DNA from 3 places in the Bacteroides sp. RCH18 genome. Region 2 is predicted to be linked to each of the others. Evidence: riboswitches for the same ligand, from Rfam matches in the RefSeq annotation. Region 2 holds a riboswitch; each other region holds the start of a gene.
What was found. Region 2 has a riboswitch for cobalamin ahead of ACHLI0_RS05510 (TonB-dependent receptor plug domain-containing protein). Riboswitches for the same ligand answer to the same signal wherever they lie in the genome.
Positions count from the first base shown of each region.

Region 1 (10,790 bases), 630 kb from region 2:
GATGGTGGCTTTCAGCAGTTCCTCGATCACGAGGCGGCCTTCGGCGGAAGTATCCGTTCCGTAGTTGATGGAGCTGAATACCACTTGGTTACCTCCACGGGAATGCATGGTGTTCAGGTTGTGGATAAATCCTTCCATTGCCTGATGCGTATCCTTCTTTGTCTGCTGGTACGCTTTCTCTGCGATGCGTGTCAGGTGTTCCTTGTCAATAATGATTTGCAGGGCTATCAGGGCGATGCGCAATGTCTCGCGTTCTGCTTCGGTCGATTTGATAGAAGGCAGATGTTCCTTGATTAAGGTACGGATTGCTTTCTCGTCCGCCTGTGTTCCGTTTTCCATCGCCACGTAGAAATTGATGAACGAAGCCAGATGTTTGCGGAAAGACTTTGCCACCCCTTTTGCCATGAAGAAGTCGAAGGCGGGGATTGCCTGTCCGCCGTGCTGCTCGTTCTGGTTGGTCTGGAAGATGATGGTGGCAAGCGTAGCATAACTTTGGATGCTTTGCGGCGTGCGGATGCTGCCGTTCTTGGTGCGGAAGCCACGTTCAAAGAGATCGTCCATGTCATATTGGATGCAGGTGGTCGTCTTTGTAGGGTAATAATCGAGGTCGTGAATATGGATATCGCCCAACTGGTGCGCTTCGGCAAAACGTTTCGGCAACAGATATTTATAGGTGTAGTCTTTGGTGACTTCCGATGCGAATGTCATCATTTGTCCGGCAGGCGTGTGGCTGCTCATGTTGGCGTTGCTCAGGTTCACGTCGTTCTTGTCGATGGCGACGATGCCGTCCATTACGTGCTTCATCTGGGTTTTCTTGTCCCGCTCCGTGTTCCGCCATTCGCGGTAGATGATGTACTTCTTGGCCACTTCGGGGCGTACCTTCATCAATGCCTTTTCTACTAAATCCTGAATTTCCTCCACGGTGATCGTGGGGGTAGTGAACTGACTGATTACACTCATCGTGACGTCAGCAATCAGTTGCTGCTCGTCCTGAATCCCTGTCGCACTGAATGCTTTACCGATCGCATTCTTGATCTTACTGATAGAGAAATCTTCTCTTTTACCATCCCGTTTGATGATACAAATTTCCGCGTAGTTCATAACTTTAACTCCCGAAAGTGATTAATAATATGTTTATTTGACTCCGGCAGGTCTTCTGACTTATCCCTCCCCCGCAGCGCCTTCCCACATCTGCCGATGCAGTGACATAGTGTGCGGATTCACAGAGAATTACAGCAGCGGGTACTGTCGCCGATTTGCACAGCGTTCCCTCATTGACTAAACCTCTTTTTAGTTCCGAAACCGGATACAAAGATAAAGGATATTGTGATAGCTTGGATAGGATTTAACATTAAATTTTGGGGAAACTTTTCTTTCTGCCTGATACAGAAAGTTTTCCGTTTTGGAAAACTTTTAAGTTTTGTTTTTAGAAAAAGTTTCAGCTTTCTTCTCTTTTAGAGTGTTCGGACGATCTGCTTTTTACTCTCTTCTCTTCTTTGTTTTTTGATAAATCAGTGATGCATAGCGCTCAAAATAGGAATCGAGAGTTTGCATACGTTCGGCGTTATTCATTTCTTTCCATGTCGGAAATGACTGGCAAAGAATCTCTACTGCGAGACTGTCTTGCTGGTCTTTCAGCGGGATGATTCCTTCTGAATTTTGAATGCATATATTTCCTTTTTCATCTGTTCCGCAATAAGGATGATGATCCCAAAGAGAAACGTCACGCCATACTTGTATCCCCTTTTTTTTGTGTTGGAAGATTCTATATTCTATGGGTAGTACTGTAAGAGAATCTACACAAGTATAAAAGGTCAGCATTACCATTTTCTTGTTTGGATTGAACATACATAAATTCAGAGGACGCGTTTTGATGCTCATCTTTTGATAATCGTGTTGCATGATCGCAATGCTATCCGGCAATTTCTGTTGGTAGCGCTCAATGAGTTCTTTGATTTGCGGACGCAGTTTGCGGGGAATGTAATAGCTGTTGTGTCCGAAATTGTTTTCATCAATGAACGTATATTGTTTACTGCTGATGTAGTATCCGCTTCTTTCGTCTTTATCGTTTTTTATGTCTATGAAGATACCTTTTTGGGTAAAATTGGGATAAGAGGATCTGTGAAGTGGCTTGGTTCCTTTAAATACCCAATTCAGCTTTTCCATATCTTCTTTTTGTAATGGGGTACTTTTCTGGTCAGCGAGTCTTTCTGAGGTCAGAAACATATACGAGAAAGCAGAATAAACGTTTGCGGCGTCCTGCTCATCAATTGTCGGTACATTTTTGATGATACCTTGTGCTTTTGTCTCCTGCGAAGTTATTAAGCATCCGACCCACAAACAGATTGATAATAGAAGTTTTCTCATAAATATTTTATAGCAACGGTTTTTGTTGTTACGTCAGTTAAGCGTGTAAATTTATGAAATAAATCTGAATGTGCGGTCTTTTTTATTTTATATTATCTGGCTACAACTACCTCAATGTCGTAATTGATGAAAAGTCCGCTTTCAATAACGCCCGTGATTGTTTTCAGCTGTTCTTCCAGCAAAGCGTCAATATAATGGAAACGGGTGTCGAGGATAAAGTTTCCGTTTTCTGTCAAAATAGGACCGTCTTTTCCGTGGGCGGGACGTAGTGATATTTCGGAGGCCCTCAGTCGGTACAGTTCTTTTTCGACGTATGACAGTGCATGCGGGAACACCTCTATCGGTATGGGGAATTTGCTTCCCAAGGTATTGACAAGTTTGCTGGGATCGACGATAATGAAGGTTTTTCCGCTGCTTCTGATCAGCAGCTTTTCTTGGAACATGGCTCCGCCACGTCCTTTTATCAGGTTGTGGTCGGGGTCTACCTCATCCGCTCCGTCGAATGTCCAGTCGGGGCGTTTGTCCCAAAGGGTGGTCTGTGGGATGCCCAGTTGTATGCAAGTCATGGAGATTTCCTGGGAGGCGGGAATCACTTCCAGATGCAGGTATTCTTCATGAATCCGCTTTGCCAGCTCAAACAAAGTGAGGTAGACAGTGGAACCGGAGCCGGCTCCTATCACGTCGCCTGCTTTGGCTGTGGTGGCGATCTCACGTGCCACACGTTCTTTCGCTTCTCTGTTGATAATTTCATTCGACCATTGGAGGTCTTTGATCAGGTGATTTTCCCAGTTCATGGTTCTTGCAGTTTTAGAGTCTCTGTCTATATAACGAATGAAAGGGAGTGTTTGGTTCAACAAAAACGGAAGAATTAAAAAATAGATGGATGATTGCTTGGAATATAATATTTAATATCTATATTTGTAACCTAAAGGTTTCTTTTTGGAACCTATGGGTGAAATATAAAGATAAGAATATGGACTAAATTCTATGATTATGGAAAATATTACGATTGAGAAAATGGAGATTAAAAGGTTTAATGCTCTTTTAGTGCGGACGATTGTCGGTATGTTGTTTATGGGAGTATTAATGTGGGAGACATTTTGTCTTGATACTGGCAGAAAGGGATTTTTGGGAGAGACATGGTATATATTTGCATTTGCAGTTTTGCTGTATGTCGTTGTAGCGATAAGAGCTTCTGATATTTTAGAGAGAATAAAGAAAGATAAGAAATTAATGGGAGCATTAGATAGTGAAATATATTCGGACTATAATTCTAAGGCTTTGACAGCGGGCTTTTATGCGGCTATGCAAATGGGATTATTAGTTTATTGCTTTGGAGATTTTTTTAATCTCTCGGTACGTATGGGTGCTCTGGTTATAGTGGTGGTAGCTATGCTTTTCTCAGAAATAAGAAGATTGCTCCTGTATAACCCTTATAAAGATGGAAAATAAAGAACTACTCAATAAAATAAAGGTTTACAGGGCGATGAAGAATATCAGCCAGGAAGAACTGGCTGTAGCCATTGGTGTGACCCGAAAGACGATCAATACGGTAGAGACCGGAAAGTTTATTCCCTCTACCATTCTTGCGCTGAGGATAGCACGTTATTTCGGGGTTCCGGTGGAAGAAATTTTTGTGTTGAATGATGAAGCATCGTATTGAAATGATGAACTCTGCCTGACGATTTTCTTTTACTTACAATATCAGCCAGATCGCTATGATATGCCCTATGCTTCCTCCCAGACAGAACAGATGGAACGTAGCGTGCATATATGGTTTGCGCAGCGAATAGAACACTGCCCCGATGATATACGAAGCTCCCCCGCCTATCAGCCACCAAAAAGCCGGACCGGCTCCCATCTCTGCTAGATGATCCATCAAAGGCTTCATAGCTACGAGAATGCAGGCTCCCATAGCTATATAACAAATGGTTTCCAGGTTACTGTGTTCTTTCAGTTTCTTGAAACTCAGTATAAAACCGACAATAGCCGACAGCCAGACAAAAGAGAAAATTCCCCATCCCCAACCGCCTGCGTGCCTCATGACGAGCAGTGTAAACGGGGTGTACGTCCCCGCAATGTGCAGATAGATCGCTCCGTGATCGAATTTGCGAAGCAATTCCTTCAGCTTACCCGGACGGCTGCCGTGATACCAGGTGGAGCTGACATAAGAAGACAGCATGCCAAACAGATAGACGGATACACAAGCTACCGCCCACTTCGGTTCGACACCCGCCGCCGCTTTCGCGAGCAGGACATATCCGGCTATGACTCCAAGCAGTATACCTGCCCCGTGACTGAGCGTGTTCGCCCATTCTTCGACGTTATTGTATCTTTTATTTTCCAATGTTTCCTTTCGGCTTTGGTTAGCGCCGCAAAGGTACACTTTTATTTTTTCTTGAAAGCCAGAGTGATTTTCTTTTTAATAGGTTGGGTTTTCTTTCTAAACCAGTTTTCCTTCGATGAAGGTGGAGCTGATTCGCGTTCAGCTTTGATTGATTTTATCAAAAACTCTTTCATCTGATTGGCTGGTGGGTATATCCATACAAATTCAGAGTCTCTATAACTTTTGTCAGCTTCCGAAAGAAAACTCCAATCTTCCGTGTCAAAGTTATAAAACCCAAGATTGGTTTCTCCATGTTCGTCACAAGTCAGTACTATGACTGAAAACTCTTCTTCCTCATGTCTGGGAAGTTCTGTCTTTTTGTATATCTTCATATTCTCTTTAATATAATTATGTTATTAAATTGTTTTGCTACTTGTTTTCGGAAATCGAGGAATGACGCAAGTTGGCTGACGCTTTCTTTCAGTGTCGGATTGCGTTCGTTGGAGTAATAAGGTATCTGGATGTCGGCATACGCCGTTGCGGAGGTGTCCGGTGCGTAAGCGGTCATGGTGAGCTCTTCCTTGGAGGTTTTTTCATACTTCAGATTCGGTTTGATCGTGTTACCGGACTGCTGTGAAAAGGTAGTCGATAGCAAGCATAACAGAAATGTTGAGAATATGAATAGTCTTTTCATATTGAGTGTGTTTTGTCTTCTCCGACAAAGATAAAAAAAATAGAGAAAGGTGTGTCTCCTTTCTCTATTTTTATTTCAGTTATGTGGATAAAAGATTATACCAGGTGTCCGATCCACTCTTCACGGTCGCCCGGAAGGAGGTCGATGACGGGAACTTCTACCATGGTGTAGCATCCCGGTTGCTGCTTCATGGAAGCGCGTGCCACGCACACAAGTACCTGTGCGGTCAGTGCCGGATTGTTGATGCGCATATTGAACTCGAACAGCTGATTTTGCGTTTTACCGGAAACTCCCTTGCGAGTCAGATTTACACCGTGTCCCATATCGAGCAGTGCGTCTACGCTGGGCACAAGTTTTACATGGGTCTCGTCGTTCACGAAGTAAGGGTCTGCCTTGATGGCTGCGGCTACTTCTTCAAACTTGTATCCGTCTTTCAGTTCGATGTATACCATGCGGCGGTGGATTCCCGTTCCGGTAGGGATCGTCATGGAGAGGGCGGCTTTCACTCCGTCGATCGCTTTCACGGCTACGGTGTGCCCCATACTCATGCCGGGACCGAAGTTGGTGTAAGTGATGCCTTTCGGAGCGATTGCTTCGAGCATGGTGCGTACGATCGAGTCGCTTCCCGGGTCCCATCCTGCGGAGATGATGGATACGGCTTTGTGCTCTTTGGCGGTGGCATCCAGCGTGCGGCGTAGGTCAACGATGCCTGTGTGGATGTCGAAGCTGTCTACTGTGTTGATTCCCATTGCCAAATATTCTTTCGCGTATTTCTCAACGCTGCGGGTCGGCGTGCAGAGGATGGCCACTTCCACTCCTTCCAGCTCTTTGATATCTTTGACTACTGCATAGTTTGCCAACTCTTCCGGCTTGTTCTCTGCTCCTGCACGACGAACTACTCCGGCTATTTCGAAATCAGGCGCTGCCTGTAGCGCTTCAAGTACATAGTGTCCGATATTGCCGTAACCGACAATGGCTGCTCTTACTTTTTTCATTCTTTTATTGGTTTTATATGAACATTTTTCTTTAATTCTGCCACAAAAGTAAACAAATTACTAGGAAGTTTTGTTTACTGCCTGCATTATTTTTAATTTTTTCACCTCTGACTGCGAGGCGGAAATGTTGCGAAAGTCTTTTCATCTGTGGTGAATTTGTCTTATCTTTGCAAGGTATATGATAGAATATGTAAAAGGCGAACTTGCCGAACTTAGTCCGGCAACCGCAGTAATCGACTGTAACGGGGTAGGCTATGCCGCCAACATATCCCTGAATACTTATTCGGCTATTCAGGGAAAGAAAAACTGTAAGTTATATATCTATGAAGCTATTCGGGAGGACGCGTATGTGCTCTATGGATTTGCCGACAAGCAGGAGCGGGAGATTTTCCTGCTGCTCATTTCCGTGTCGGGTATCGGAGGCAATACGGCGCGTATGATTCTCTCCGCCCTTTCGCCTGCCGAACTGGTGAATGTGATCAGCACCGAAAATGCGAACTTGCTGAAAACGGTGAAGGGGATCGGACTGAAAACAGCGCAGCGTGTCATTGTCGACCTGAAAGACAAGATAAAGACGATGGGAGCCACCGTGGCAGGAGGAAGCGCTTCTGCCGGAATGCTGCTGCAATCTGCCAGCGTGGAAGTGCAGGAGGAAGCGGTAGCCGCTCTGACTATGCTTGGCTTTGCCGCCGCCCCTTCGCAGAAAGTGGTGCTGGCTATCCTGAAGGAAGAACCGGATGCTCCGGTGGAGAAAGTAATAAAACTGGCTTTGAAAAGACTGTAGAATAGGTAATAAGTAATAGGTAATAGGGCGTGGAGAAACTAAAACAAGCAACAGAATAATAATGAAACAAGGGAAAATTTATATGAAAGCATGGCTGGATCTTCATGGCCGTGCAAAGGTGTTGGCGACGGATCACTGGTATCTTGAATTTGCCAATCTTTTATTGCCTGTCATCAGCGAATCTTATTTATATAAGTCGGAGACGCAGGAAAGCCAGAATCAGGTGACTCTGATGCTGACTCTTTATCTGGAAGACTGTGTGACGGACGGAGGTAACTGGCGCCAGTTTATCCGTTGGCATAAAAGAAATTACGGACGTTACCTGCCGTTTTATGAATTGTCGGAAGGTTATCTCATCGACGAGATCAATAAAGAGGATATCGCTTTTTTGCTGTGGGGAATTAACTCACCGGTAGGCGATGACTTTGACGGTGTGGAGAATCCCTTGGATGCGGACTTGCTGGAGTTTGCCGATGTGATTTATGCGCAGCTGGAGGATGTTTTCGAGAAAGCGCCTATCAGTGACGGACTTGCCGGAGACTGGCTGATGGAATCGGAGTTGATGGAGAAGCAGCGGACTGCTTTGCCTGTTGCCTCGCCGGGCGATCAGTTGCCCGTGAATGTGGAGCGCTTCCTGAAAGCGAGTGGTGGCGAGCCGTTGATGTTCTTCGATTCGTATGAGGCTTTGAAACTGTTCTTTGTGCAGGCCCTGCAATGGGAGGACGAAGAAGATGCTCTGTTGCCCGACTTGAAGGAGTTTTCGGATTTCGTGATGTATGCTAATCCGAAAGGTTTGCTGATAGGTCCGGATGTAGCCCGTTACTTTGCCGACAAACGGAATCCGCTGTATAATGCGGAAATAGCTGAGGAAGAAGCGTACGAACTTTTCTGCGAGGAAGGGCTGTGCCCGTTCGATCTGCTGAAGTACGGCATGGAACATGACCTGCTGCCGGAAGCGCAATTCCCTTTCGAGAACGGAAAAGAGCTGCTGCACGAAAACTGGGACTTTATTGCCCGCTGGTTTTTGGGTGAGTATTACGAAGGAGAATGATGCTTTGTTAAGTTATGCCAATCAAAAAAAGTAACAATCCGTTTGCCGGAAAGGCGAAGCCCGCTGCCGGAAAAAAGAAAGGGACGGGGAAACGGATAGGTAAGTCAAAGGTGGAAAAGGCTAATAATCAGTTGAATAGGAGAGTGAAATAAGCCTTTGGAGACTGCGCCCTTTCTACCTGTCAGGCTACGCCGTTTTATGTAGGCAGGCTACGCCGTTTTAGGATGCTGGTTTACGCCGTTTCTCCAAAGTAAAAGGGTGCGAGCAAGAAAACAATGCTGCGTCTCTTTAAAGTTGGAATGAAATATCATTACTATTTGTGCCTAATGATAAGTGGAGAACAGTCTCTTGAATTGAAATAAAAATCGGTAAGCGATGAAAAAATAAATGTGCTATCTTTGATAAACACAAATATCCATCGCTTACCGATTTTTATTTTTCCTTCTCCGATAACAGCTTTTTTCCTTTTTCCGGAAAGCCATTACTCTTCGAAAGATCTCTTATTCTTCGGCAGCTTCTTCCAGTGCTTTCCGTTCTTTTTTCTTATTGATAAATCCGATTTTCAGATTGGCGTCTTCCTGTTCTTTTTTGATTTGCTGTATGGCAGAAAGGATTTTCGACAGTTCGTAAACGCCTGCTACTGCCTGGCGGTCGGTCGGACTCATCGTCGTTGTGTATCTACGGTCGCCGATAAATTCCACGCGGATATTCTTGTCCTTGTTGAGGTTCAGAAATTCGATCACGTTACCGTCTTCTCCCAGTTTGTAATCGGCTTTTTCTATTTTCTCGTTCATATCCGATGTTTCGTAGCTGTCCTTCGAAGTCGGAGTTTCGGCAAAACTGCCGTCGGGGGTCGTCACTTTGACGCCTACATGATGGATATTGCCGGCTCCGCAATAAATGGAAGTCATGCTCATGATTCCCTGTTCGCTCACTTGGAAGCGAAGGAAGGAACGATGGAGATTCTTCTCAATGGCTTGTGTAGGCCATATGTAGTTGCCTACTTGCTGATATTCGGCGTCTTTCTCCAGGGTGTACTTGCCTTTGATGGCGTCAAACGCTGCTTGCTTTGCTTGGAGAGCACTGTCCAGAAAGGCCAGAATCTCTTGTTGAGCCTTGAGTTCCACATCCAGCATCAATTCCTGACCGGCTTTGCGGGCCTCGAATGCTTTGGGATACAAAATCTTGATACTGTCGATTTGTGTCTTTGCTTCTTCGTAGTCGCCACGTTCGTAGGCAGCACGGGCAATCGTCAGTTTTTCATTGGCTTTTTTCTCGATGCCGTTTCCGCAGGCTGTCAGTGCCAGCGTGCCGCAAAAAAAGATAATCAGTTTTTTCATCATACCGTTTACATTTTACTATTAGACGATTTGCGATGGAGATGGGACGTGCAGTGTTCACGACTTACCGCCAACTGTTCGTTACTTGCGGTTTGCCGTTCGTGTTACTTGCTGTTTACCGTTCCTCGCCCGTTCATCGTTTACTTTATAGCGACAAAAATACAAATATATCCCTTATTTTTGTAATTTTGCCCCCTCAAAACTTGTATTGGCAATAAGTGTTTGATGATTATGGACCGCCGGCCGGTGTTTTCATCAACTATTTAACTGTCTGTTGCCAGTCGTTAAGCATTAAAAAGATGATAGAGTTGACTCAAGAGGAACTGAAACAGTATTTTAGCGAACCGATCTTCGGACACATTGCCGAAACCGCTGACGCACTCGGACTGGAGTGTTACGTGGTGGGCGGTTACGTTCGTGATATTTTTCTGCAACGTCCCTCCAAAGATATAGATGTAGTAGTAGTAGGCAGCGGAATCGCGATGGCGGAAGCACTTGGAAAACGCTTGGGGCGTGGTGCACACGTCTCTGTTTTCAAGAATTTCGGTACGGCACAAGTGAAATATAAAGGTACGGAAGTCGAATTTGTAGGCGCCCGCAAAGAATCCTATCAACGGGATTCACGGAAGCCCATCGTAGAAGACGGAACACTGGAGGACGATCAGAACCGCCGTGACTTTACTATTAATGCGATGGCTGTCTGCCTGAACAAAGCACGCTTTGGCGAACTAGTTGACCCGTTTGGCGGCATGGCGGACATGAAGGAAAAGACCATCCGCACACCGCTCGATCCGGATATCACATTCAGTGACGACCCGCTGCGCATGATGCGTTGCATCCGCTTTGCCACGCAACTGAATTTTTATATCGATGACGATACGTTCGAATCGCTCTGCCGTAACAAAGACCGGATTGAAATCATATCCCGTGAACGGATTGCGGATGAGCTGAACAAGATCATTCTTTCACCTATCCCTTCAAAAGGCTTTGTAGAACTGGAACGAAGCGGACTGCTGCCGTTAATTTTTCCGGAACTGGCTGCCTTGCAGGGAGTAGAAACACGAAACGGACGGTCGCACAAGGACAATTTTTACCATACGCTGGAAGTGTTGGACAATATCAGCAAAAAGACGGATAATCTCTGGTTGCGCTGGGCAGCTTTGCTGCACGATATCGCCAAGCCCGCAACGAAACGTTGGGAGCCTAAAGTGGGCTGGACGTTCCATAATCATA
Region 1 is NZ_JBIPTC010000001.1:2,003,037-2,013,826, reverse strand. Features, by position in the region: gene ACHLI0_RS08050 (anaerobic ribonucleoside triphosphate reductase) at 1-1,101, opposite strand, end outside; cobalamin riboswitch at 1,130-1,316, opposite strand; gene ACHLI0_RS08045 (hypothetical protein) at 1,480-2,367, opposite strand; gene rpiA (ribose 5-phosphate isomerase A) at 2,460-3,161, opposite strand; gene ACHLI0_RS08035 (hypothetical protein) at 3,361-3,819, shown strand; gene ACHLI0_RS08030 (helix-turn-helix transcriptional regulator) at 3,809-4,030, shown strand; gene trhA (PAQR family membrane homeostasis protein TrhA) at 4,064-4,714, opposite strand; gene ACHLI0_RS08020 (hypothetical protein) at 4,756-5,085, opposite strand; gene ACHLI0_RS08015 (hypothetical protein) at 5,082-5,387, opposite strand; gene ACHLI0_RS08010 (diaminopimelate dehydrogenase) at 5,483-6,382, opposite strand; gene ruvA (Holliday junction branch migration protein RuvA) at 6,561-7,166, shown strand; gene ACHLI0_RS08000 (DUF3843 family protein) at 7,228-8,217, shown strand; gene ACHLI0_RS07995 (hypothetical protein) at 8,232-8,369, shown strand; gene ACHLI0_RS07990 (outer membrane protein assembly factor BamD) at 8,718-9,557, opposite strand; gene ACHLI0_RS07985 (CCA tRNA nucleotidyltransferase) at 9,857-10,790, shown strand, end outside.
Region 1: linked by a shared signal. The riboswitch ahead of ACHLI0_RS08050 (anaerobic ribonucleoside triphosphate reductase) and the one ahead of ACHLI0_RS05510 (TonB-dependent receptor plug domain-containing protein) in region 2 are both predicted to bind cobalamin.

Region 2 (10,790 bases):
TGCTCTGAAAGGCGGCACTTTCCCCGAAGAGGATTTGACACTCAATGTCGGAGAACAATATGTATATGCCCCTAAGGCAAGTAGTCCGCTGGATATATACTATCAATGGTATCAGAATGGAGAAGATATGTCCACAGACCCGTCATTCACATTCAACGCCGAACATCCCAGCCGTTCCAAAGTTATTTTAGAACTCAGCAATGACCTGGGAAAAGTGACATTAGAAAATAAAGTAATGGTTCCGGGAGCGGATTACTCCAAAGGATGTCTGATTATCAATGAGGGATGGTTCGGACACGGATCCGGAAGTATTTCATTCTATAATTATGAGAAGAACAGCATTGAACACTGGTGCTATAAAAATCAGAATTTCGGAGATGTGCTGGGAGTTACCTCACAATCGGCTACTTTGTGGAATGGGAAGTTGTATGTCTGTTCAAAAGAAGATAATCAGTTGGTGGTGATGGACCCAAAGACTCTGTATGCTGAAAATAGCTGCGGCAAACTGGCTAATTATCAAGCCTATGAGTTTATCGGTTTGAATGACGATTATGGAGTAATTACTCATGGAGGATATTTCAGCCGTGTCAATTTAAAAACGTTTGAAACAATTACACTGGTAGCGGTAGGAAATACGTATACCGGAACAGGTAGCGGAATCGCTTATAACGGAAAACTCATATTAAATGTGAACTCCTCCGGGTGGGGAAGTCCTAAAGTGTATACCATAGACATTGCAGAATTATGTTCACCCGATCTCAAACCTACAGATAAAGTCGCATTCCGGGAATTAGACATTGCAACCTATGGTGGTACTCGCTTTGTACAGTGTAAAGATGGAAATATCTATACTGTAGAAACGACCAAAGACGGTAAAAACAATCTGGTAAGAATCAATGCTGATTTTTCTCTGGAAAAGGTTGCTATGCGTGACGATTATTCTCCCTCCTCGTTCGGCGCTTACAGAGAAGCCAGTTTCTGCGGCACTCCTGAAGGAATATTCTACTACATCGCAGGAGGAAAGATATACAAAGCTACTTTTGACAATCCCGCCCCTGAGGAAGCACTGACCGACTATACCAAAGAAGGTTACGGATTCTATGGCGCAGGCATCCGCGTCAATCCAAAGACCAACGAATTACTGGCCATGTACCTGACCGGAGACTATCAGAAAAATCTTCTGGTAAGATTCAACGCCGCCACAGGAGAAAAGATATCAGAAATAGCATACGATGGCTATTATTTCCCGGCTACATTCATTTTTAACTAATAACAAGACTCTGAAACAAGATGAATAAACTATATACCACTTTATTAATAGCCTGCCTTGCAGCAGGTTTTACCGCCTGTAACGACGACGATTGCGAAGATTTGCACCTCGGCAATCTGGCACATTATCCGAACGTACTAAAAGGAACTTTCCCGACGGAAACTCAAGTACTGGAATTGGGAGAAACACTGGAGATTACTCCGGAACTGCTTAATCCGGAAGAAGCCACTTATTCATGGCTGGTCAATGGAAAAGAGTATTCTACAGAACCAACCTTTAGTTACAAAATAGACAATCCATGTCGCGCAGACCTGACATGTATCATCAAGAATAAATACGGAAAAGTAGAAATGAGCACAAGTTTCAGCTCTAACCATGACTTCTCCAAAGGATTCTTCTACATAGCAGACGGGACATTCAATTTCTATGATACGGAAAAGAAGGTTACTTATCCGGATTGTTATGCTTCCTTGAATGCCGGTAAAACTTTAGGCATGGGCAATTACGACTCTGCAAATATCATTCACAGCAACGGAAAGTTCTATATACTAATAAAAACCAGTACATCAAACAAAGACCATTTCTATGTTGTCGACGCCAAGACCCTTTATTACGAAAACTCTGCTGTAGTAGGTGCAAACCTAAGCGGTCTGACCATTCTGAACGAACAATATGGATTAGTGACAGGTAATGGCATACGCCGTATCGACCTAAAATCTCTGAACAATGTCGAAGTCAAGGATGAGTATATGTTCTGTTTTTATAATAGCATGGTCTACAATGGCAAAGTGCTAACCAATGACACTTACCAGAAAGAGTCCAAAGTGAAATATTACGATGCAAACGAGCTTATCTCAGCCAAAGAAGGGGAAGCACCTGCTGCTACGGAACTTAATATCATCCAAAAGCAAAAATTCAACTTTGTGTCAGCAAAAGACGGCAATGCCTATACACTTGAATCCACCGATGAAGGATGTAATATAGTAAAGATCAGCAAGGATTTTACTTCTTTAGAAAAGACTCCGGCCACTTTCCAACCAACAAAAGGAGGTTATTCAGATCCGACCGTCCGTATGGCAGCATCCGAATCTGAAAATGTTATTTACATTCCTTCGGCAGACAATGCAATATATAAATATATAATCGGAGATTCCGGTTCGCTAAACGAACCTTTCATTACCGCTGACGAGTCAGGACTTCCCATTACATCCTTGCAGTTAAATCAACAAAGCGGAGAATTATATGTAACTTATGCTAAGAAATGGGAAAATGGAAATAAAATCGTCGTTTACAGCAAAGACGGAAAGGTTCTCCACACAGTAGACTGTGGCGAGAGCGTCCCTTCACAAATATTATTCAATAACTAAATCAACATAGAAAAATGAAAAGATATTGGTATCTGATGGCTATAGCAGCCACTCTTTTGGCTTCCTGCAACAAAGATGAGGAAGAAACGGAAATTCAAGGATTCAAAGTACTGGAATATCGTCCGGCACCGGGGCAGTTTATCAATGAAGGCTTCGACTGCCAGACAATGGAAGAAGCAAACGCTTATGCAGAAGAGCGCTTCAACAAGAAACTCTACGTCTCACTGGGATCCTTCGGCGGATATATCACCGTTAAAATGCCGAAAGAAATAAAGAACCGCAAAGGATACGACTTCGGTATTATCGGCAATCCCTTCTCCGGAAGTTCCGAACCGGGCATCGTATGGATATCCGAAGACGCTAATGGCAACGGAAAAGCAGACGACGTATGGTACGAGCTGAAAGGAAGTGACGAACCGGAACGCGACTATTCCGTCACTTACCACAGACCGGATGCAGCCGGAGATATCCCTTGGGAAGACAGCAAAGGAGAAAGCGGAGTCATCAAATATCTCCCTCAATATCACGATCAGATGTATTATCCAAACTGGATTAAAGAGGACTCCTATACATTGAAAGGAAGTATGCTCGAAGCAAGGACAGAGCAAGAAGGCGGAATATGGAAAAACAAGGATTTCGGAAAAGGATATGCCGACAACTGGGGAAGCGACATGGCAAAGGATGACAACGGCAACTACCGGTACAATCAGTTTGACCTGGATGACGCCGTTGACCAGAATGGCAATGCTGTGACACTGGAACGTATCCATTTTGTGAAAGTACAAAGTGCCATTTTGAAGAATGTCGAGTCGATAGGTGAAGTGTCAACCGAAGTGGTTGGATTCAAAGCTTTTTAAAAAGCTGTTCAAAGTCATGGATTTACCTTCGCTCCTCTCTTGCAAAAGACAAATAAACTATCTATCTTTGTCGCGCATTGGTTTGCAACTCTCATGCACGAGGGAAGCAATTAAAAGGGAATCAGGTGCAAGTCCTGAACAGTCCCGCTGCTGTAAGTTCATTTTTTGGTTGCGAGCAATCGACTTTATAGCCACTGGAAGGGTATTCCGGGAAGGCGTTCGCAACAGGAACAAGTCAGAAGACCTACCATGCAAACTCGTTTCACTGCTTTCGAGGAAAAAGCGATGAGTCTAATGAACCGGACAATCCGTCCATCATTTCATTCACCATTCTGATTCAGAGAAAGTGTGTACTAATTAATAAACTCTGCCAAGTTTATTATGATGTCCGGTCGAAGTGAGTTCGCCCGGACATCTTTTTTACATTATGAACAGACTGAAAGAAAACAATGAGAAGGAATACTTTTATTAAAAAGATGAGCGTACTACTCTGCTGTCAGGCTTTGTCCTTATCCCTTTTTGCCCAACAACAAAAAGTGGATACAGCACATATCTACTCCATCCCCGAAATCATAGTATCCGACCCTTATCAGACGCGTGAAGTCCGTTCAGCCTCTCCTCTGCAGGTTTTCAATAAGGACGAATTAAAGAATCTGCAGGCCCTGCAGGTATCGGATGCGGTAAAACATTTCGCTGGAGTTACCGTGAAGGACTATGGAGGTATCGGAGGATTAAAAACCGTTTCCATCCGAAGTCTCGGAGCACAACACACCGCTGTTTCCTACGACGGCATCACCGTCAGCGACTGCCAGACCGGACAAGTAGACATCGGACGTTTCTCCTTAAACAACGTAGACCGCCTTTCGCTCAACAACGGACAAAGCGACAACATCTTCCAGCCTGCCCGTTTTTTTGCTTCTGCCGGCATACTGAACATACAGACACTGACTCCGCACTTCAAAGAAGACAAGCCGACTAATATAGCCGCCGAATTTAAGACCGGTTCATGGGGATTAGTAAACCCTTCCCTTTTTCTGGAACAACAACTCAACAAGAAATGGAGCATGACCGCCAACAGCGAATGGATGTCTTCGAACGGACATTATCCATTTACCCTGCGTTACGGGAATGATGCCGATGTTCAGGTCAGTAAAGAGAAGCGTCGGAATACGGATGTAGAAAACCTTCGGGCTGAAATAAGCGCTTTCGCCAATCTCTCCGACAAAGAGCAATGGAGACTGAAAGCCTATTATTACCAGTCCTCACGGGGGTTGCCCAATGCCACTACCTTATATTATGACTTCTCCCGACAAAATCTGCGGGATAAGAACACCTTTATCCAAAGCCAGTACAAGAAAGAGTTTAGCAGAAAATGGGTATTCCAGACCTCTGCCAAGTGGAACTGGAGTTATCAGAACTATCAGGACCCAGATGCTCTTACCTCCGTCGGAGGAACTGACAACAGCTACTACCAGCAAGAATATTACCTGTCCGCTTCCGCTCTATACCGGATATGGAACAACCTTTCTTTCTCCTTGTCCACCGACGGAAGCATCAATACGATGAATGCCAATTTGCAGAACTTCGTCTCCCCCACCCGCTATTCATGGCTGACAGCCTTCGCCGGGAAATATGTCAATGATTGGGTGACGCTGTCCGCTTCTGCTCTGGCAACGGTCATCAACGAGAAAGCTAAAAACGGAGGTAGTGCCGGCAACCACCGGAAGCTGTCTCCCAATGTAAGCATCTCGCTCAAGCCGTTTCATAATGAAGAACTGCGGTTCCGTTTCTTCTACAAAGATATCTTCCGTCTGCCCAGTTTCAATGATTTATATTACGACAAGGCCGGAAACATCAATCTGAAGCCGGAAAGTGCTACTCAATATAATATAGGTATTACTTATAGTAAAGCCATCAACGACTTCATACCTTATCTGTCGGCCACCGTAGACGCCTACCATAATAAAGTGACCGACAAGATTGTAGCCACTCCCACCAAGAATTTATTCATCTGGAGTATGGTCAATCTGGGCAAAGTGGATATCAAGGGGATAGATGCAACTGCCAGCCTCAGCCTCCAGCCTCTGGATAAACTACGGATCAACCTTTCCGGAAACTATACTTACCAACGGGCACTGGACGTTACCAACTCCAATCCCAACTCACCGGAAGGTAAAGTGTACAAGCATCAGATAGCCTATACCCCGCGCGTCTCCGCTTCGGGACAAGCCGGAATAGAAACTCCATGGCTCAATCTTTCCTATTCATTCCTTTTCTCCGGAAAACGGTATATGTTAGGACAAAACATCAGTGACAACCGCCTGGACAGTTACAGTGATCACAGCATCTCTGCCTACAGAGATTTCAAAATACAGAAAGTTACAGCATCACTCAACCTGGAAGTACTGAATCTGATGAACAGGAATTATGAGATCGTTAAGAATTTCCCCATGCCGGGAAGATCGGTAAGAGTGACGATAGGAGTCAGGTATTAGGTAATAGGTATTAAGTAATAAGTATTAGGTATGCAGAAAGGTCTTTTATATAATATGTTGCTACGGTTGGGGAAGTGTTTTTTTCTTTTCCCACTCTTCTTCATTGCTTGCGATGATCTGGAAGATAAGCCAAGTATTGTACCCGAAAGCAATGGGGATGTATTCGAAACCGGAACAGCGGAGATGTACATATTAAGCGAAGGACTGTTCAATCAAAATAATAGTTCGCTCGCTCGTTATTCTTTCAATCGGCAAAGATGTACGAACAACTACTTTAGTGCAAACAATCAGCGGGGACTGGGAGATACAGCCAATGACATAGCGATCTATGGAAATAAGATTTATGTGGTGGTCAATGTGTCGAGCACTGTAGAGGTGATTGACTTCCCCACGGGCAAATCCATCCGGCAGATCAGTCTATTGCGCGACAATGGCAGTTCACGTCAGCCCCGTGCGATAGCGTTTGATAAGGATAAGGCATATGTATGTTCCTATGACGGTACAGTCGCAAGGATTGACACCACTTCTCTGGAGATCGAAGAGATTGTCACAGTCGGAAGAAATGCGGAGGATATCTGCGTACAAAACGGGAAATTGTATGTATCCAATTCCGGCGGACTGGATTATTCGGGGCCGGGCGTAGACACTACCGTATCAGTGATTGACATAACGACTTTCAAGGAGACAAAGAAAATAGAAGTCGGACCGAATCCGGGAAAAATACTTCCGGGGCTGGAAGAAGCCGTGTATGTAGTCACACGGGGAACTGACATTGAAGCTGGAGACTATCATCTGGTCAAAATCGACAGCCGGACGGATGCGGTCACCACTACGTATGATGAAAAAGTACTGAGTTTTGCCATCGACGGACCCATCGCTTATCTATATACTTACGACTATCAGACTAAAGATTCCGCCATCAAAGTATTTGACCTGAATGCAGGAACCGTCATACGGGATAACTTTATCACAGACGGAACGGCTATACAAACGCCTTTCAGCATTCAACTGAATCCTTTCAGCGGGAATATATATATCACGGAAGCTTACAATTATACAGTCAAAGGAGATGTCCTTTGCTTCAACCAACAAGGGCAACTTCAATATCGGCTGAATGATATCGGCTTAAATCCTAATACAGTAGTATTTAGCGACAAGGCTTCACAAAACGAGGCAGGCGATACACCGGAAGATCCGAATGCGCCTACCGCCTTTGCCAACAAAGTATTCGAATACATCCCTGCCCCGGACAGTTCATTAATACAACGACCTCCGCTTACGAAGACGGTTTCTCTGCCGAACAGGTTTTGGAACGTGCAACAGAGAAATTAAAGAAGAAGTCTGTTATTTCTTTAGGTGGATTCGGGGGAACGATTACGGTCGGCTTCCATCAGTCAATCCATAATAGTAAAGGCGAATATGACTTCAGAATTTTAGGCAATGCCTCGTACAATCAGAATACCGGTACGGGAGCTTTGGGAGGAAGTGCCGAACCGGGCATTGTCTTAGTATCCAAAGATGAAAATGGCAATGGATTACCGGACGATGAATGGTATGAACTGGCAGGAAGCGAATATGGGAAAGATACGGAAACCCGTAATTATGAAATAACCTATTATCGTCCTCAACCTGCCAATGGTGATGTTCGCTGGACAGACAATCAAGGAGGAGAAGGATTCGTCTATCGCAACAGTTACCATCAACAGGATTCCTACTATCCCAATTGGATAGAAGAAGATGAAATTACTTTCCGCGGAACACGCTTGAAAGACAATGCAATAAATGAAGGAGGTACCTGGGTAGGGTACTGTTATCCTTGGGGGTATGCAGATAATCATCCCAATAGATCGGAGTTCAGCCAGTTCAAAATAGACTGGGCTGTTGATCAAAGCGGAAAGCCCGTAACTCTGGACAAAATTGATTTTGTGAAAATATATACAGCTGTCAATCAAAATGTAGGTTGGATGGGAGAAATTTCTACGGAAGTAATGACAGTAGAGGATTTACATTTCGAGAACTAATCAATAAAACAATTAATAATTTAAATGAAAGCAAAAATGAAAAAGTTATCTTTATTCTTACTGGTGTCAGTATTCGCTTTTTGTGGATGTAGCGATGAGAATGATGAAGTAAAAGGTGGTGATGATAATAAAGGAGGAGAGAATGAGAAAAAAGAAGTGGTTGTCAGCTTCGAAAACCAATTAACGGAATCGGAGAGTGAATTTACTTCAACTAGTACCGAAGTTTCAGGATACTATTTTAAAGACACATTCACTGATCCTGAAAGTTATGTAACCTTCGATCATTATTACTCGGACTGGGGACAAGGGTATAGCTTCGCAGGCTTCACTTACACCAACAAAACTAGCCATTTCCAAAATTGTCAACCCAACTGTGGAAATATAAAAACCGGGAAAGTATATTTAGGTGTCTACAGTGATGAAAATACCACAGCCTCTATGACAATTATAGACTCTCAATATTCCATTAAAGGTCTATGGATAACCACTAGTAAAAATGCCTACATCGGTATGACGGAAGGTGACAATTACGCAAGACCTTTCAAAAAAGGAGATTGGTATGAGGTTACTGCGACAGGCTACGACAATAAAGGGAAAAAAATTGCTGAAACAAAAATCAAACTTGCCGATTACAAAACTGATACTGATAAACCAGTAAATACATGGATATGGTTTGATTTAACCCCTCTCAAAGATGCTTCTAAAATCACACTTATTCCTAGTTCTTCAGACTCGGGCGAGTTTGGAATGAATACTGGTAAATATTTCTGTATTGATGACCTTACTCTCATCGAAAAATAAAAATCAGGTATTTATTGTTTGACTCAAACAGAGGCTCTAATTACCACAAACAGACCCTCCGTTTGAGCCAAACAGACCGTTCAATTGCACCAAACAGACCGTTGGTTTATCCTCAATCAACCTCTCGATTACAAACGATCGACCGCATAAGTCCACTCAATCAACCGCATGGCTTGAAAGAAGGTGCATAGAAACTCTAATAAGCATATCACTCCACTTTGGATAACAGTACTAAATGATAGCAAACTTGACTTTTAAACCTCATCTCTTAGATTCTACACATTCCCTTCTAGATTTTCTCTCCGTCCCATCTACTCTTTCCATGTCCCTTTAAAAACAATTACGCATCCCCGTCTTTACAAAAAGTCATCAAAAGCTTGTCTATCTCATACATATTCAGTATTTTAGTCGGATAAAAATCTAAAATCGAGGACAATGGAATTACCTTTTGCTGAATCATGGAAAATCAAGATGGTAGAACCCATCAGAAAAAGTACCCGCGAAGAACGCGAGCAATGGATTAAAGAAGCACATTATAACGTCTTTCAACTCAAATCAGAGCAAGTTTACATCGATCTTATCACCGACTCCGGAACAGGAGCCATGAGCGACCGCCAATGGGCAGGCATGATGCTGGGTGATGAAAGTTATGCCGGTGCCACCTCCTTCTTCAAACTAAAAGATACCATTACGAGAATAACAGGATTCGAATACATCATTCCTACCCATCAGGGACGGGCGGCAGAAAATGTTCTTTTCTCTTATCTGGTACATGAAGGCAATATAGTGCCCGGCAACTCGCATTTCGACACCACCAAAGGACACATCGAAGGACGGCACGCCATCGCACTGGACTGTACGATTGACGAAGCAAAGAATACACAACTGGAAATTCCCTTCAAAGGAAATGTAGACCCTGCCAAATTAGAGAAAGCATTAAGCGAATATGCCGACCGCATTCCTTTTATCATTGTTACCATTACCAACAATACCGCAGGAGGTCAACCTGTATCCATGCAAAACCTGCGTGAAGTACGTGCCATCGCCGATAAATACAACAAACCTGTACTTTTCGACTCCGCCCGCTTTGCTGAGAATGCCTACTTCATCAAGATGCGTGAAGAAGGTTATCAAGACAAATCAATCAAAGAAATCACCCGTGAAATGTTCGATCTCGCCGACGGTATGACAATGAGTGCCAAGAAAGACGGCATAGTCAACATGGGCGGTTTCATTGCCACCCGACGCAAAGAATGGTATGAAGGTGCCAAAGGCTTCTGCGTGCAATACGAAGGATACTTAACCTACGGCGGCATGAACGGACGGGACATGAACGCCCTCGCTATCGGTCTTGACGAAAACACAGAATTTGATAACCTGGAAACACGCATCAAACAGGTAGAATACCTCGCCCAGAAACTGGACGAATACAAAATCCCCTATCAACGACCTGCCGGCGGCCATGCTATTTTCGTCGACGCTTCCAAAGTGCTGACACATGTCCCGAAAGAAGAATTTCCCGCACAGACATTAACCGTCGAGCTTTATCTGGAGGCAGGCATACGCGGCTGCGAGATTGGTTACATCCTTGCCGACCGTGACCCTATCACTCACGAAAATCGCTTTAACGGCCTTGATTTACTTCGCCTTGCCATCCCTCGCAGGGTATATACGGACAATCACATGAACGTAATAGCTGCCGCCCTCAGAAACGTATTCGAACGGAGAGAAACGATCACCCGTGGTGTGCGCATCGCTTGGGAAGCCCCCTTGATGCGGCATTTCACCGTTCAGTTAGAACGGTTGTCCGTATAACAGGCAGATAACAAGACGGATGGCAATGACCTTGTAAGCAAGCGGAAAATTCTTTATAAACAAAATCAATCCTCAAGTGTTTATATTATAATCAAACTTAATACGTAAAATTATGGCAGAAGATTATAAATTAATCGATAATGAGGAGAAACATCGGTATGAAT
Region 2 is NZ_JBIPTC010000001.1:1,368,908-1,379,697, forward strand. Features, by position in the region: gene ACHLI0_RS05495 (DUF5074 domain-containing protein) at 1-1,270, shown strand, start outside; gene ACHLI0_RS05500 (PKD-like domain-containing protein) at 1,291-2,637, shown strand; gene ACHLI0_RS05505 (cell surface protein) at 2,652-3,494, shown strand; cobalamin riboswitch at 3,555-3,760, shown strand; gene ACHLI0_RS05510 (TonB-dependent receptor plug domain-containing protein) at 3,944-5,989, shown strand; partial or broken gene ACHLI0_RS05515 (YncE family protein) at 6,020-8,010, shown strand; gene ACHLI0_RS05520 (DUF4465 domain-containing protein) at 8,035-8,811, shown strand; gene tnaA (tryptophanase TnaA) at 9,247-10,626, shown strand; gene ACHLI0_RS05530 (GNAT family N-acetyltransferase) at 10,739-10,790, shown strand, end outside.

Region 3 (10,790 bases), 590 kb from region 2:
AGACGAGTATGCCTATGACATTGCACTTCGTCTCGCCCGGAATCTGATGCAGGAAGGGGCGGAAGTGCACATCATTATTCAGGATGCCAAAGATGGTGTCCGTAATGACGCTTACCTCTCTAACAGCAAGCGTGAGACTTGTATGGGCGACCCGATTCCATTGAATCAGGTACAGCGTCTTCAGCAGCGTTGCAATAAAATCAATGCTCTTTATCGGAAAGACCGTCAGAACTATACTTACTGCCGCGCTATCTTCATTCATGTAGACAGCCGCAGCAAAAAAAAGCAGACGGATGTCTTTTTCTATCATTCCAATAAGAAAGCCGAAAGCAAACGGCTGGCAAACAACATGAAAGATACGTTCGAATCCAAATATGGAAAGCATCAGCCGAACCGCGGCTTTTCCGGAACGGTGAGCGGACGCAATTTATATGTACTTTCACACACTACCCCCGCTTCTGTTTTTGTCGAACTGGGGAATATACAGAATACATTTGACCAGCGGAGACTGGTGATGGATTCCAACCGTCAGGCCCTTGCCAAATGGTTGATGGAAGGCTTTCTGAAAGATTTTAAAGGGAGAAAATAAACTTCAATCTCTTTTTTTCGTGAACAAAACGAAAATCGGGATGTTATATATGTGCAAATCGCCTGATGACTGCTTGTAGGTATGCGAATATATATGAGTCAGTGAATATGCCTCCCCGGCATAACAGGAAGATTGCATAGTAGTTTTGTCGTGTTTTATTTTGTGTTTGTGTTGTGACGGTGCTGCGATGTGAATCGGGGTACCGTTTTTTTTGTTAAAAAGCCGTTTTAACTTCATTTTTTTCAGAACTCTTGTGAACAAAATCCGAATTGGTGCGTTATTTATTATGCAAATCGCCTGATAAAGCTTCTTATGGGTATGCGAATATAGATAAGTCAAGCAAGGTATGCCTCCCCGGCATTACAGGTAAGATTGCATAGTAGTTTTGTCGTGTTTTATTTTGTGTTTGTGTTGTGACGGTGCTGCGATGTGAATCGAGGTGCCGTTTTTTTGTTATAACCGCTTTGGGGGTATAACCAGGGATTATCCGACATAATAAAATTCTGTGATTCAGTCTGCCGGAAAATGTCTTCCTTTGCAAAAAAGAAATAATTTAGTATCACTTAAATCAAATCATTTATGTTCAATGAAAAGAGAAGCAGCATGCTGCACGGTGTCCTGTTGATAGCATTATTTTCTTGTGCTGCGTTTTATATTGGCGAGATGTCTTTTGTAAGAAGTATTTCTTTCAGTCCGATGATTGTCGGTATCATTTTGGGTATGCTTTATGCCAATAGTCTGCGAAATCACCTTCCGGAAACGTGGGTGCCGGGTATCCAGTTTTGCTCGAAGAAGATTCTGCGTATCGGTATCATTTTATATGGCTTCAGATTGACTTTTCAAGATGTCATGGCTATCGGGTTGCCGGCTATGCTGATCGATGTGATTATTGTGGCTGTGACTATTTGTGGCGGTATCTATTTGGGTAAATTGCTGAAGATGGACCGTGGAATCGCATTACTTACTTCCATCGGAAGTGGAATTTGTGGAGCCGCCGCCATTCTGGGGGCTGAATCGACCATCAAGGCAAAGCCATATAAAACGGCTGTATCCGTGTCTACTGTCGTGATTTTCGGTACTATTTCCATGTTTCTGTATCCTTTCTTGTACCGGAACGGATTTTGTGCACTGACTCCCGATCAGATGGGAATTTATACGGGGGCTACCCTGCATGAGGTTGCCCATGTAGTAGGTGCCGGAGATGCGATGGGAAACGGTATTTCGGATTCTGCCATCATAGTGAAAATGATTCGTGTGATGATGTTGGTTCCTGTGCTTCTGATTACTACCTATCTGGTGGCGAGAGCGAGGAAAAGACAAGTGCAGAAAGGGCAGAAGTTTCAGAAGATTGCAGTGCCCTGGTTTGCAATAGGTTTTATGGGTGTCATCGCTTTCAATTCTTTTGATTTGCTTCCTGCGCAGTTGGTGGCAGGTATTAACACACTGGATACCTTTTTGCTGACAATGGCTATGACGGCACTCGGAACAGAAACAAGCATCGATAAATTCAGAAAGGCCGGAGCCAAACCTTTCGTATTGGCTCTTTTACTTTATGTGTGGCTGGTAGTCGGCGGATATTTCCTTGTGAAGTATCTCACTCCTTATCTGATGTAAGGGAAAAACGTCTTCTTGCAAAATACTTATTATCACTTTCACCGCAAATTGTACAATCTTAGACGGATAAATAAAGTGTCAGTCACTGAGAACTTCCCATTTTATCTGTATGATAGATACAATTTGTGGCGAAAGTGATGCGTTTCATCCGGGCAGGCTATATTTATTGCTTTTCTTTCGGATAGTTAGGACCGTAAAGCATCGTTTTTTTGCGGACAACCAATTGACCGTCTTTCACAAATTCCTCTCCCCGTTCACTGAGGTGGCGGATCATTTCTGCACGCATTCCTGTCAGCAGCTTTTTATATTTCTTGTCGTTCACAGCATTATGCAGTTCTTTGGGATCTTTGGCAAGGTCAAACAATTGCTCTTCACCTGTATAGAAGTACCAGATATATTTAATCTTTCCGTCGGTCAAGGCACACCAATAGTTGTCATCACTGTAGCAAGTGGCATGTTCCAGATCAATGTATTTGCGCCATTCCGTTTCTGTACCTTTAGCCAGAGATAGCAGAGAGCGTCCGTCTATGTCGGTGGGAACGGAGGTTCCCGCTATTTCGAGGAAAGTTGGTAGCAGGTCACGGAGTTCTACGGGATTATCCACCTTGCCGGGAACGACTTGCGCTTTGGCTGGCCATTTAATAATATAAGGTATGTGCGTAGATCCTTCATACGGGTAAGTCTTTCGCCAGTGGTAGTGATCTCCCATCATATCTCCATGATCGGAAACGAAAATGATAAGGGAATTATCATACATTCCCTTGTCTTTTAAGGTCTGGAGGACACGCCCTATCTGTTCGTCTATGAAAGTGATGTTGGCATAATAATAGCGTTTGGAGTGACGTGCATATTCATTTCCGAAGTTGCCGTAGGGAGCATCTTTGGCTGCTTTTTCGGGGTCCAGTTCTTTAGCGTATTTCCCACACCAGTCACCAATGACGGGATCGGGAACCTGCGCATCCTTATACATGTCGAGAAAGCGTTGAGGCGGGTCGTACGGGCTGTGGGGACGGGCAAAGGAAACTTTCAAGAATAAGGGCTGATTGCCGTTATCATAATTCTGTATCATCTGACAAGCCATTTCACCGGTCCAATAAGTAGGGTGCAGACTTTCTTTCAGTTTATAGGTAGCTGCTCCGTGATCGTTCCATCCGATTCCGGTTTCATCCGGGTTCTTTCCCGGTGCCTGTATTTGAAACCATAAGCGATAGTCACTGATGAAATTCGGATCTTCCCGGCGTCCGCTTTCATCCAGCAGCGTTCCTTCGAAACCGTGTTTGATTCGTTGCGGATGCCAGTGCATTTTTCCGATACCGAAGGTATAATATCCGGCATCTTTCAGCATCTGAGGCATTTCGTGGTTGTACTTGGGGGCAACTTTACCGTATCCTAACAAGCCATGATGCCAGGGAGACTGTCCGGTCAACAGTCCGGCACGGGCAGGGGTACTGCTGGGACACGAAGAATATCCGTTCATAAACAACGTTCCTTCGCTTGCCAAAGCGTCCAGATGGGGGGAGATAACAGATTCATTACCCATGCATCCCATGGCGTCGCCACGTTGCTGATCGGTCATAATTAAGATAATGTGCGGTTGTTTTTGTGCATAGGCCAAAGATGAGCACAATCCGGCCGTGACGGCAAATGTACATTTCAGGTTAATCATATTTTCTGGTTTTTCATAATGTAATACTGCAAAGGTATAAAGTTTTATCTATTTTGCGTGAAAGCGTTTCTGCTTTTTATATGAAAAAAGAAACTGTTTCAGAAACAGGTGGGGGCACCTGTACTGAAACAGTCTCTTTTATTATAGGTAATCGCCTATAACTTATAAAGGCATATTTCCATGTTTTTTAGGCGGATTCGTCTGCATCTTGTTCTCTGTCATTTCCAGTGCCTGGATCAGACGTTTGCGGGTTTGTCTCGGATAGATGATTTCATCGATGAATCCCAGTTCGGCAGCCTGGTAGGGAGTGGCAAACTTTTCCTTGTAGGCTTCCAGTTCTTTACCTTTTGTCTCTGCATCCGCTTTGCGGAACAGGATGTTTACCGCACCTTCCGCACCCATGACTGCGATTTCCGCACTCGGATAAGCGAAGTTCACATCTGCACCTGTCTGTTTGGAGTTCATCACAATATACGCGCCGCCGTATGCCTTGCGGGTAATGACTGTCAGTTTGGGGACAGTAGCTTCGGCAAATGCATAAACGATTTTAGCACCGTGGCGGATGATACCGTTGTTCTCCTGCGTATATCCGGGAAGAAATCCCGGCACATCTTCGAAAGTAATCAACGGAATGTTGAAACAGTCGCAGAAACGGATGAAACGGCTTGCCTTGTCGCTGGCGTCAATGTCGAGAACACCGGCAAGGTAGGCCGGCTGATTGGCGACAATACCAACCGAACGGCCTGCCAGACGTGCAAAACCGATGATGATATTCTTTGCGAAGTTAGTCATTACTTCGAAGAAATAGCCGTTATCTACTACCCGTTCGATGATATCCTTCATGTCGTATGGTACATTCGGGTCTGCGGGGACGATGGTGTCGAGTACGGCATCTTCACGGTTGGTCTCGTCAGTACAGTTCTGCTTTTTCGTTTCGTCCATATTATTCTGAGGCAAGAAGGAAAGCAGTTCGCGAATGCTCATCAACAGTTCTTCTTCGGTATTGCACATAAAGTGAGTGACACCGCTTTTGCTGCTGTGTGTCATGGCACCGCCCAGTTCTTCTTTGCTTACCTCTTCGTGAATCACAGTCTTTACCACATCCGGACCTGTCACAAACATGTGACTCTTTTCTTTCACCATAAAGATGAAGTCGGTGAGGGCAGGAGAGTAGCAGGCGCCTCCGGCACACGGACCAAGAATAGCCGAAATCTGAGGAATCACTCCGCTTGCCATTGTGTTCTGATAGAAAATATCCGCATAGCCGGAAAGGCTTTCAATTCCTTCCTGAATACGTGCGCCACCGGAATCATTCAGCGCAATTATCGGAGCACCGTTCTTCAATGCCAGTTGCTGCACTTTCACAATCTTTTTCGCATTCGAAGCGGACAGTGAACCTCCGTAGACTGTAAAGTCGTAGGCATAAACAAATACCTGGCGCCCGTCAATCTTTCCATAACCGGATACGATGCCGTCTCCCGGAATCTTGTTTTTGTCCATGCCATAGTTGGTGCAGCGGTGAACCATCAACTTGTCCAGTTCAACAAAAGTACCTTTGTCGAGCAGCATTTCGATGCGTTCGCGGGCAGTCATCTTTCCGCTTTCGTGTTGCTTTTCAATCTTTTCCACGCCCCCACCGAGGGAAGCGATGCGGTCACGTTCCTGGAACGTGGCGTATGCTTTATTTATTTCTTCCATGATGCAATCCGTTTTTAGTATTATACAATCGGCTCTAATGTTATTAATGTCTGGTCACCGGTGATGTTGTCGCCTTCCTGAACCAGAATTTCCTTGATGCGGCAATCTGAAGTCACTTTGTAGTTGCTCTGCATTTTCATGGCTTCGATGACGATGACGGTATCTCCCGTTTTCATTTCCTGCCCTGCCGTAACAGGGATTTTCACCACCTTTCCCGGCATTGGGGAAGTGATGCGGTCGTTCTGTTCGTCTTCGCCTTTCTTGCGCATACGCAGATACTTTGCCTGGCTGTCCACGATTTCAACATTGAAACTGCTATAATGCGTATTTACCTTATAGCTTTTACCGTTTTCGCGGCGAATCAGTTGTGCGTTTGCGCTGCGACCGTCCATCAGAATATTGCAGGTGCCATTTTCGGCCATCACAACATCTGCTTCAAACGGTTTTCCGTCAATGGTAAGTACCACTTTATTGTCTTCCTTGCTGACGAGCTCTATTTCCGCTACGCGGTCTCCTATATGAATTTCCATAATTGAATGCTGTTTTTAGTTTAGATACGAAGTACACCTTTGTGCAAACCGAATTCTTTCCATTTGCTGATGGGACGGTTGTCCGTTGCGTCACCTCTGTTTTCTTCAAGATTCATCAGATAATCCATGTAGGCAGCAATCATGGCAATGTTTTCGGCACGTTCGCTGGTGCGCATGATGCATTGTTGCAGATGCTCGCCGTTCTTGGTGATAAAACCTGTGTCGTAATGGCCTTCCACAAAGTCCGGAGTGTCCATGATGGCACGCAGGTAGCTGATGTTGTTCTTTACCCCTGTCAGTTTATACTCATGGAGTACGCGGCGCATCCGTTCGATGGCATATTCGCGGTTGGTAGCCCATACGATCAGTTTGCCGATCATCGGGTCATAATAGATCGGGATTTCGTATCCTTCGTACACGTAACTGTCGATACGAACACCGATTCCGTTCGGTTCTGTAATCTGCTTGATGATTCCCGGGCTCGGCATGAAGTTCATTTCCGTGTCTTCGGCACAAATACGGCATTCGATGGCATGGCCGCGTTGTTGGATATCTTTCTGTTTCAACTGGAGCACTTGGCCGTCGGCAACTTTGATCTGCTCTTTCACCAAGTCCACTCCGACCACTTCTTCCGTAATCGGATGTTCTACTTGCAGACGGGTGTTCATTTCGAGGAAGTAATAATTGCGATGCTTATCAACCAAGAACTCAATCGTGCCTGCACCGATATAGTTGACCGCTTTGGCGGCGGCTACCGCCTTTTCACCCATATCTTTACGCAGTTCGGGCGTCACGAAAACCGATGGCGTCTCTTCCACAATCTTCTGGTTGCGGCGTTGTACGGAACATTCGCGTTCGCACAGGTGAATCACGTTTCCGTGTTTGTCGCCCAGAATCTGAAATTCAATGTGATGAGGTTCTTCCACGAACTTCTCCAGATAAACGGTATCGTCGCCAAACGAAGAAAGTGACTCGCTTTTGGCAGTCGTATAAGCCTCTTCCACCTCTTCCGCACTGTGGATAAGGCGCATACCTTTTCCGCCGCCGCCCATAGATGCTTTCAGCATCACCGGATAACCGATCTTGTTGCAGAGTTCTACGGCTTCTTCCACACTTTTCAGATTCTCCTGTGTGCCGGGAACGACAGGGACTCCTGCCTCGATCATTTTAATACGGGCGGATATCTTGTCGCCCATTGCCTCCATCGTTTCGGGGTCCGGTCCGATAAAAATAATATTTTCTTCTTGACAGCGTCGGGCGAAAGTCGCGTTTTCGGACAGGAAACCATATCCCGGATGAATAGCGTCTGCATGGCATTCCTTTGCCACTTCGATGATTTTTTCTATATTCAGATAACTCTCTTTGGATGCTGCCGGTCCTACGCAATAAGCTTCGTCGGCATAGAGCACGTGCTTTGCGGTCCGGTCTGCTTCGGAGAAAATAGCGATACTCGTTATCTCCATCTCCCGGCAGGAGCGCATCACCCTTATGGCAATTTCACCGCGATTGGCTACTAAGATTTTTTTTATCATACTTTACTCAATTAAGTACATACTTATTTAATGCCTTCCCATCTTCACAGACATAGTCCATCCGACAGAAACACAGTATTTTCTTGATTTGGGGCTTAACAAATGATGTTCTTTCTCCTAACCCACGAGGCAGAAGAACGCTTTACGCGAAGTGGCAGGTCTTCTGACTGACTCTTGTCTTATAGTGCCTTCCCAAAATAACATCAGTGGCGATAAATTAGTTCATTAATAAGACATTGTATAGAGCTTCACAGCAGCGGGACTGTACGGGATTTACACCCGATTCCCTTTTAATCGTTGTCCGTTGGACACGGACTCCGAACCATTTCGGGGGGCAAAGATAAATAAATATTGAATACTGTGTTCTGTTTTTGCACGAAAGTTTCAGTTTTGTGCAATGAATGCTCCGGCAGATTTCCTCTCCTTTACTTTTCCAATAGAACTAAATCTCTGTGTATTAATGTTTATGTGTTAAACCTTCCTCTTTTTGTATTGTTAAGACTCCCACTAATTAATTAAAAGGAGAATCGATATGAAAGAAAAGAAAATAGCTCGTGATACGAGAAACAGAGAGAAACTGGCGGGTGATGACTGGGTAATGGCAGAATTTTATGCAACGTGGTGTCCTCACTGCCAGCGTATGCAGCCTTTGATTAAAGAGTTCAAGAAAGAGATGGAAGGGATAGTCGAGGTAGTACAGGTAGACGTAGACGAGGAAAGTGATCTCGCTAATTTTTATACTATTGAATCCACTCCTACATTCATTCTTTTCAGAAAAGGTGAACAGCTCTGGAGACAATCCGGCGAACTGACGCTGGAAAGATTGGGAAGAGCAGTCAAGGAGTTTAAATCTTGAAAAAGTATTAATAAAAAGGGATGTTTTTCTATGAAAGTTTTAAATCGTGTTATAAAACATACTTTTTTATTTGGATAATTTGCTAATAACACAGAAGTACGTATCTTTGCACTGTGTTTTTCATAGTATTAGATTTAAGGTTAACAAAGGTTGGAGCAAGGCGTTGCTCCTTTTTTTATGCCCGTACCCCGGCTTTCTGTTCAGAGCGGTCTTTATTTCGCCAGCCTCAGTTCGTATAGGCAAGCCTGTACTTCCTCCGGACTGCCTGTATGCTTTCCTTCGTCATCCGATAGTTTGATGCATTTTCTCCATTCCTGATTGACATTCATTTTGCATTGCGTGAGTTTCATGACAATGTTGGAAGGGGTAAATCCTGTATCATTCGTAAGATTGGTGCCGATTCCGAAGGAACAGCGAATCTTGCCCTTGCAGTATTCCTGAATTTCCAGTGCTTTCGTGAAGTCGAGAGCGTTGCTAAATACGATTGTTTTGGTAGTGGCATCAATGCCCAGTTCTTTATAGCGGGCTACCAGCTTATCGATAAAATCAAACTCATTGCCGGAATCGCAGCGCACTCCGTCGAATAGCTTGGCCTGCTTGCGGCTGAGATTGCTCAGGAATATTCCTGAAGTATAAGTGTCGGACAGCGCAATGCCCAAATCTCCGTCGTATACATTCACCCAGTTTTCGAGCGCCATATAGTTGGCGTGCTTATATCCGAACTGTGCCCCATGAAACATGAACCACTCATGCGGATGAGTTCCCATCATTTTCATGCCGTACTTCATGGCAAAATAGCAATTGGAAGTTCCGGTACAGTATTTGGCCGTATCATTCAGCCGTTTGATCACCGTCTCCTGTACGTCGATTGAGAATCTTCTCCGCGTGCCGAACTCTGAGAAGCGGAGTTGGTGCTGATTGGACAATTCCACTTTCTCCGACAATTTGCAGAGTATCTCGCTCATATCGGGTACGTTGCCGAAAAACTTGTTTTTGATTTCGGATACGATGGCGAGCAGCGGTACTTCATACAGTGTGACTTTATAAAGAAAATCGCTGACTTCAATATGCAGCCGCCCCGTTGTGTCCAGATGAATATCGATCTTGTCCGGATCAAAACGGAAAGAAGACAGCCATTCCCAATAGACTCTCGGAAGAAACCGGCAATTGCGTGTCATGTATTCCAGTTCCTCTTCCGTAAGTCTCAACCGGCTGAGTTTGTTGAATTCGCTTTTGAGCGCTTCCAGAAACTCTTCGGTATATTCAGTTTCGTTTCTGTCGTTGAAACTGAAAGTACCCATTGCGTAAGGGAATAATTTGATATAAGCGTACGAGGTGGTAAACTTATAGAGGTCTGTATCCAGTAGTGTTCTTACAATCATACCGTTTATTCTTTAATATGTAAAACGTTGTAAAGTTAGTATTTGTTGGACAATCCTACTGATTAATTGGCAATAATTCCTTCTTTTAGTAAGTTAATCCCACTTTTAGGGTGATGGAGTGGTGAGACAGTTCTTCCTTGAATTCAGTATGGAAATATTCATCGGTCCGCTGTTTCAGCCTTTCCAGTTGCTGTATTTCATAGCCTAAGGCAATATTCATTTTTAGTTTTTGAGTGAGCTTTACCTGTGCTCCTACAGATGGTGAAAGATAGAATCCGCCATTGGTTTCTTTGGCAGCCGCCAATGAGCCGCCGATGTTGCATTCCAGATAGGGAGTAAGTTTCTTTGGTCGCGTCATGAAGAACTGTGCATTGGCATACAGCGGAATAAGAGCTTTTTCATAGATGGACAGTCCGCTTCCTGCGCCGATGGTCAATCGTTGCCCGATGTGATAGTGTGCTATGATCTGCCAGTTGAAGGGCGTTTGAGATGGTTGGCCCATAGAAAGTCCCGTGCCGATATAGGTCGTATAGGAGAAATGTTTGCTGTCTGTCTGCCCGTCAGCATGTACGACAATAAGGAATAGCAGAGTCAGAGTGAAGATGAAGTGTTTCATAAAGATATGAGGATGAATGTTAATAGATATATATGCAAGCATTGAGTATTGATTTTAGGGTATTTTCGCTTTCCATGGCGGTGATGTTTCAACAAAATAGGCGAAAAAACACTTTTTTTAGGAATAAGCTTCTTTATAACCAATCAATTATGGCTGTAAACCGTAAGACGCAAAATACGTATATGATTATTATACAGTATGATACGGATTACTATATTCTCAATCATTCTCATGGCGATGAGAAAAAAATCTCACCATTATGAGAAAAGTTTCTCATCGCATTGAGAAAAAGTTCTCACTGCAATGA
Region 3 is NZ_JBIPTC010000001.1:1,963,513-1,974,302, reverse strand. Features, by position in the region: gene ACHLI0_RS07890 (N-acetylmuramoyl-L-alanine amidase family protein) at 1-589, shown strand, start outside; gene ACHLI0_RS07885 (YeiH family protein) at 1,169-2,203, shown strand; gene ACHLI0_RS07880 (arylsulfatase) at 2,367-3,869, opposite strand; gene ACHLI0_RS07875 (acyl-CoA carboxylase subunit beta) at 4,032-5,567, opposite strand; gene ACHLI0_RS07870 (acyl-CoA carboxylase biotin carboxyl carrier protein subunit) at 5,588-6,097, opposite strand; gene accC (acetyl-CoA carboxylase biotin carboxylase subunit) at 6,118-7,629, opposite strand; cobalamin riboswitch at 7,766-7,971, opposite strand; gene ACHLI0_RS07860 (thioredoxin family protein) at 8,162-8,485, shown strand; gene pncB (nicotinate phosphoribosyltransferase) at 8,698-9,867, opposite strand; gene ACHLI0_RS07850 (hypothetical protein) at 9,953-10,483, opposite strand.
Region 3: linked by a shared signal. The riboswitch ahead of accC (acetyl-CoA carboxylase biotin carboxylase subunit) and the one ahead of ACHLI0_RS05510 (TonB-dependent receptor plug domain-containing protein) in region 2 are both predicted to bind cobalamin.